Regions from separate parts of the Cellulophaga baltica 18 genome, predicted to be linked through region 1. Evidence: riboswitches for the same ligand, from Rfam matches in the RefSeq annotation. Region 1 holds a riboswitch; the other holds the start of a gene.
What was found. A riboswitch is a leader RNA that binds a small molecule or an ion and turns the genes downstream of it on or off. The one in region 1 is predicted to bind S-adenosylmethionine.

Region 1 (3,673 bases):
GTGGGAGTATAGTGTAGAAGTGACTAATTTGTTGAACAATACAGAACTCAATCAAGATAGTTTTAATGAGCTTTTTTATAGAACCTCATCGTATGTGGTGCAACCACGATATGTAATGTTTAAAATTAAATATGATTTATAAATCTGCAAATTGTTGTTAAACCATTTTTCAGACTCCATCTTTTATTTTACTTTTGTGCCATTATTAATTGAGGACGGATTTGACTGATTGCAACCTCAGCTGCTAAATTATATTTAGCACAAGAAAAATGCTAAAGCAGTTATGACCGAAATTCCTTTTTCGGTTCATAAACTTCTTTTAACCTTTCTGTCAAGTCTATTCTAGAAAATAAAACCATTTATGGCTTATTTATTCACATCAGAATCTGTTAGTGAAGGACACCCAGATAAAGTAGCAGACCAAATAAGTGATGCGCTTTTAGATAATTTTTTGGCTTTTGATCCAGAAAGCAAAGTAGCTTGTGAGACATTAGTAACTACAGGTCAAGTAGTATTGGCAGGTGAAGTTAAGAGTGATACCTATTTAGATGTTCAACAAATAGCAAGAGATGTTATTAATAAAATTGGATATACTAAAGGAGAATATCAGTTTAGCGGAGATTCGTGTGGTGTTATTTCTTTAATACATGAGCAGTCTAAAGATATTAGTCAAGGGGTAGATCGCGGTTCTAAAGAAGAGCAAGGTGCAGGAGATCAAGGAATGATGTTTGGCTACGCTACTAAAGAAACGGAAAACTACATGCCTTTGGCTTTAGATATTTCGCATAAAATATTACAGATCTTAGCAGATTTAAGAAGAGAAGGTAAAGAAATTTCTTATTTAAGACCAGATGCTAAGGCGCAAGTAACTATAGAGTATAGTGATGAAAATGTACCTCAACGTATAGATACTATTGTAGTTTCTACTCAGCATGATGCTTTTGATGCTGATGATGAGAAAATGTTGGCGAAAATTAAATCGGATATCATTTCTATCTTAATTCCGAAGGTAAAGGAGCAATTACCAATTCATATTCAGACATTATTTGATGATGCTATTACCTACCATATTAACCCAACAGGGAAATTTGTTATCGGTGGTCCTCATGGAGATACGGGGTTAACAGGTCGTAAGATTATTGTAGATACGTACGGGGGTAAAGGTGCTCACGGTGGGGGTGCATTTAGTGGTAAAGATCCTAGTAAAGTAGATAGAAGTGCAGCCTATGCTGCGCGACATGCCGCTAAAAATTTGGTGGCAGCAGGAGTTGCAGACGAGATTTTAGTACAAGTGAGTTATGCTATTGGAGTAGTAGAGCCAACCTCTATCTATGTAGATACGTATGGTACTGCTAAGGTAAATTTAAACGATGGGCAGATTGCAAGAAAAGTAGCTGAGTTATTTGATATGCGTCCGTTTGCCATAGAAGAGCGTTTAAAATTGCGTAATCCTATTTATTTGGAAACAGCAGCTTACGGTCATATGGGTAAAGAACCAATAACAGTAACAAAAACTTTTGAATCTCCTTACAATGGTAAAGTAGAGAAAGAAGTAGAATTGTTTACTTGGGAGAAGTTAGATGCTCAAGAGCAAGTGAAAACTGCATTCGGTATATAAATATTTAATGGTTTTAGCGGTCTGGTTTAAATAATTAGAGTAGACCGCCAAAATCTTAACAAAAAAGTATCTTTTTATAATTATTGGTGAATAATTAGGATTTTAAAAACTTCCGATGTTATATTTGCACCGCACAAGTTCAAACACGTATTGAATAGTTATCAAGAAAGGTGGAGGGAATAGACCCTTTGAAACCTTAGCAACCCTTTGTTCTTTTTAAGAGCAATGAAGGTGCTAAATTCTACCAAAAATTGCATCATGCATTGGCGGCAGATAACGAAAAAATTAATTGCTATCTCTAGCAATTGAATATTTCTTCTTAATAACTTTTTGATTTTTATCTAACGCGACCCTATAGGTCTGATGTTAGAGTTTGGCTTTTTATTTTAGTATTAATTTAAAAAACAAAAAAATCATGAGTACTCAAAAATTAGCAACAAACGCTTTACATGCAGGGCATGACACTACGCAAACAGGAGGAACAAGAGCAGTGCCCATCTATCAAACATCATCATATGTTTTTAGAGATACGGACCATGCTGCAAAATTATTCTCATTAGGAGAATTAGGGTTTATTTACACCCGTTTAAATAACCCAACAAATCAAATTTTACAAGATCGTTTGGCGGCTGTTGAAGGTGGTGTAGGTGCTGTTGTTTTCGCTTCTGGTACTGCAGCAATTGCTACAGGTTTGTTAACTTTATTAAAAGCAGGAGATCATATTGTTGCTTCTAGTAGTTTATATGGAGGTACGTTTAATTTATTGAATGTAACCTTACCTAGATTAGGCATTACCACCACTTTTGTTGATGCTGCTCATCCAGAAAACTTTGAGAAGGCTGTTCAAGATAATACCAGAGCTATTTTCGTAGAATCTTTAGGGAATCCTAAATTAGATGTTTTGGATTTAAAAGCAATTGCGACCTATGCAAATGCAGCACAAGTGCCATTTATTGTAGATAATACCGTGGCTTCACCTGTATTGTTAAACCCAATTGAACATGGAGCAAACCTTGTTATTCATTCGCTAACAAAGTACATTGGCGGTCAAGGAACATCATTAGGAGGTGCTATTATAGATGCCGGTACTTTTGATTGGACCAATGGGAAATTTCCTGAATTCACGGAGCCTTCTGCGGGGTATCATGGATTGGTGTATAGCGAAGCTTTGGGAGCAGCAGCATTTACGTTTAAGCTAATTTTAGAAGGTTTACGTGATTTTGGTAGTGCTTTGAGTCCGTTTAATGCATTTCAGATTATTCAAGGATTAGAGACCTTACCTGTGCGGATCAAGCAACACAGTGCAAATGCATTAGAGCTAGCAACATGGTTGGAGGGTAGAGATGAGGTTGCTTGGGTAAACTATCCTGGATTAAAGAGTAGTGCCTATTATGATTTGGCTAAAGAGTATTTGCCAAAAGGGCAAAGCGGTTTAGTGACCTTCGGTATAAAAGGTGGATTTGAAGCGGCTCAAAAAGTAACCGATGCTACTAAAATCTTCTCGCTATTAGCAAATATTGGTGATACAAAATCATTAATTATTCATCCAGCGAGTACTACCCATCAACAATTAACAGCAGAACAACAAGAAGCTGCTGGGGTGCCACAAGATTTGATACGCCTGTCTGTGGGATTGGAAGATATAGAGGATTTAAAGGCAGATTTAATTCAGGCTTTTGCCTCATTGTAAGTAAGCTTAACCTTTGGTAAAGCAAAAAGATTGAAATAAAAATAAATTATGCTACAGCATTTAACAATACCCAAGTATACTAATCACGGCGGATCAACTCAGGATATTAAATTGTCTTATCAAGTTTTTGGGCCTGCGTTGCACACAGCACCAATTATAGTGGTAAATCATGCCTTAACAGGCAGTTCAGATGTTGCTGGAGAGCAGGGTTGGTGGTCTGCATTGATTGGAGATGGAAAATGTATTGATACTCAAAAATATACCATTTTAGCTTTTAATGTACCCGGTAATGGGCATGACGGTTTTGTGGTAGAGAATTACAAAGATTTTGTGGCGCAAGACATCGCAAAAATATTTTTAATAGG
Region 2 (3,673 bases), 1.8 Mb from region 1:
AGAGGCGTTTTATGTAGAAGATGTAAGTCTTTTACCAGAAGATGGAGAACATGGATTGCGAGCGATATTGGAACCGCAAGGAATTAAAAGTTTAATCGTTATTCCGAAGATTAAAAACAATGAATTGATTGGTTTTGTTGGTTTTGATTCTGTTCAAAAAATAAATAAGTACACCGAGAATGAAAAAGAAATTCTTTTTGTTTTTGCCAATATGCTCGTAAATGTTATTCAACGAAAAGAGAACGAAGAACATATAAAAGCGCAGGAAGAAAAGAAAGAAGAATTACTAAAAAACTTATCCATACAGAATCAGGAATTGAGTGAATACGCGCATGTAGTATCACATGATTTAAAGGCACCGCTGATTAATATTCACACTTTAATTGGTTGGTTTATGGATGATCATAAGGAGACTTTGGGAGAAGAACTCTTGAATCCGTTAAACCAAGTTTTGTTTAATGTAGAACGAATGGATTTTCTAATTAAAGGAATATTAGATTATTCTACGATAGATAGAATGGAATCTCAAGATGCACAGATAGATTTTAATGTGATGTTGAAAGAAGTGCTAGAAACCATGCTTATTCCAGATACGACTACAATTAAGATTCAAGAAAACTTACCTACCCTCTTTGGCAATGCTTGGCGCTACAAGCAAATTTTTCAAAATTTAATTCAGAATGCCGTACGGTATAGTGATAAGGAACAGGGGAATATTGAAGTCGGATTTGTTGAAAAGGGCGATTTTTATGAGTTTTTTGTAAAAGATAACGGCATTGGGATTAAGGCAGATTATTTTGAACGCATTTTTAAAATTTTCACCAAATTAGAAAGCACAGGATCTTCATCTGGAATAGGCCTTTCTATCGTGAAAAAAATAGTAACGTTTTGCAAAGGTTCTATCTGGTTAGAAAGCGAAGAAGGCGTAGGAACTACCTTTTACTTCACACTTCTAAAAACCAACTAGAAACTGAATAATCAAAAGTTCTTACGCTTTTCTCAAGGGCTTTAAAGTTATAAATGCTATAGTATATAAAAATAGTAATAGTAAATACCAAGTGTTTGATACTAGGTCTAGGTAATCTATTTTTCCTTTTGAGAAACTCAAAATCATTAATACTTGGGCGCCATACGGTAATAACCCCTGAATAATACAGGCAAATATATCTAAAATAGAAGCTGTTTTTTTAGGGTCTAAAGCATACTCATCATTTATAGTTTTAGCAATTGGGCCAGCAATAATGATAGATACCGTGTTATTGGCTATAGCCATATTAATAGTACTTACCAAGCCTGCTATTCCTAACTGTGCTGATTTTTTGTTTTTGATTAGTTTTTTGATGTTAACGAGTATAAAATCAATACCTCCATTTTTTTCTACTAATGCAGCCAACCCTCCCGTGAGCAAAGACAGTAAGAAGATCTCTGTCATATTGGTAAAACCAAGGTACGCAATTTTCGTGGAGGCTATCAAGGTAAAATCACCATAATAAATGCCTAGAAGTCCTGCAAAAATAGTACCTACCAATAAGGTGGCAAATACGTTTACGCCAACTATAGAAAGGATGATAACCAATACATAGGGGGCTATTTTAATGATTGAATAACTATAAATAATGCTTGCTGTTTCATCAGATTTTAGCCCTAATCCCTGAAAAACTAAGATAGCAATGGTAAACAAGGCAGCAGGAACTGCAATTTTAATATTCTGTTTAAATTTATCACTCATTTTGCAGCCTAGAGATTGTGTTGCGGCTATGGTGGTATCAGAGATTACGGATAAGTTGTCTCCAAACATACTCCCTCCTAATAATGCCCCACACAAAATGGCTAAATCTGCACTACTTTTATCTGCAAAACCTACAACAATGGGAGCTAAGGCCACAATAGCTCCTACAGAAGTTCCAGTAGAAACCGATAAAAAGCTAGCGATAATAAAGATGCCCACATAGATATATTGAAGTGCAATATAATCTAGTCCAAGGTTTACAATGGCATCTACACTACCTGTTTCATTGGTAATTGCGGCAAATGCACCCGCCAATAAATAGATAAGGCACATGGTCAATATTTTATCATCTCCACAACCTTTGAGTAAGGTATTTATTTTGGAATCTATAGATTGTTTAAACAGAACAAAAGCAACGATAATACCCACAATGACGGCAATTGGAGCCGGCAGCGCATAGAAATCATTTTGATAGATGCCCACGCCTAAAAATGTAAAAACAAATACGAATAGGGGAATTAATGCTGAAAATTTAGGGATACGTTCTTTTTTCTGTGCCATCTGATCTTATATTTAAAAAAAGAAATAGCAGCAATAAATAGAAATATGAATTAACATTGGTTCCAAGTAATTGGCTTATCTCTTTAGCACCTTGCTCGTTATTGCAGGTTGCTATCTCTTTTTTTGAGATTCTTGATAATTATTTTAAGGCGGCTAATTTAGGGTATAAAAGCAGAACTATCTCTTAAAAAAAGTTAATTCTTAAAAATATTTTTTAGGAAATTTTTACTACTAATTAATTTATAGGCTAAATAAGAATTTTAGATAAATCATCAAAACAGCAAGTAAAATTAAAGATCAAGCAAACATATTTGTGCTTACTTGATCTTTGATTAGTAATTCGGTGTAGACCTATAACAAATCTAACAAGTGCTATTTTAAAAGTAACTAGTCAAAATAAGATTGTAGTTCTTTTTTTATATTCTCCCATTGTGATTTATCTCCGGTAATGACTTGTGCTACCTCTTTAACTTTCGCTGTACCAAATCCTATGGCTTGTTTGAGTCCAATATGTGGGGGTAATGATAACTCTCCACTGCTCACTACGGCATCTATTATAAAAGGTTTTGTACTATTTTTTGCTTGCTGTATGGCAGCGCCAATATCTTTAGCATGTTCTACACGTACCCCGTCGCCGCCGCATAGCTTAGCATAGTCTGCAAAATTAACATTGGTTTCATGCAAGGCATCTAAACTTGCCGCTAAACCTACTTCTTCCATTTCTAATTTTACAAAACTAAGTTCAGAATTATTAAAAATTAGGATTTTAACAGGAAGCTTATATCTAACCGCTGTAATAAAATCTTGCATCGCCATATTAAAAGCACCGTCACCACTAAGGCACCAAATTTCTTTCTCAGGATGCGCTAATTGCGCTCCAATAGCAGATGGTAGGCCAACTGCCATAGAACCATGATTAAAAGAACCAATAAGGCGTCTTTGTTGGTTAAACGATATATGATGTGCAGCCCAAATTGCTGATGTTCCTGTTTCTACGGTAAAGATGGCATCATCCGCGGCATATTCATTTACAAAACCAGCAAATATCTGTGGGTGTAAAGGCTCGTTCTCACGTGTTGGAGAAGCCTGTTCTTTCATGTTTTCTTTCCAACCGAGAAAGCTTTTTCTTAATTTATCAAGAAATGAGGTATCGTCTTTCTGGTGTATCTTAGGATTTAGTAAAGTTAAAAATGAAGAAATATCACTCCAAACTCCTAAAGAAACAGCGGTTCTATTTCCTATATTTTCCTGTCTAATATCTACCTGAATAGTTTTTGTATCATGAGGTAAAAAATCAATGTATGGAAAATCGGTTCCTAGCATCAATAATAAATCGCATTTCATTACGGCATTGTAACCAGAAGGATTCCCGATTAAACCCGT

Region 2: another riboswitch for S-adenosylmethionine. It lies ahead of M666_RS15920 (Na+/H+ antiporter NhaC family protein); the one in region 1 lies ahead of M666_RS08135 (O-acetylhomoserine aminocarboxypropyltransferase/cysteine synthase family protein).

What each region holds. Positions count from the first base shown of each region.
Region 1 is NZ_CP009976.1:1,911,010-1,914,682, forward strand. It holds gene M666_RS08125 (carboxypeptidase-like regulatory domain-containing protein) at 1-142, shown strand, start outside; gene metK (methionine adenosyltransferase) at 362-1,618, shown strand; SAM riboswitch class I at 1,774-1,898, shown strand; gene M666_RS08135 (O-acetylhomoserine aminocarboxypropyltransferase/cysteine synthase family protein) at 2,034-3,308, shown strand; gene thrA (bifunctional aspartate kinase/homoserine dehydrogenase I) at 3,357-3,673, shown strand, end outside.
Region 2 is NZ_CP009976.1:3,715,228-3,718,900, reverse strand. It holds gene M666_RS15925 (sensor histidine kinase) at 1-967, shown strand, start outside; gene M666_RS15920 (Na+/H+ antiporter NhaC family protein) at 989-2,290, opposite strand; SAM-I-IV-variant riboswitch at 2,337-2,434, opposite strand; gene M666_RS15915 (thiamine pyrophosphate-dependent enzyme) at 2,678-3,673, opposite strand, start outside.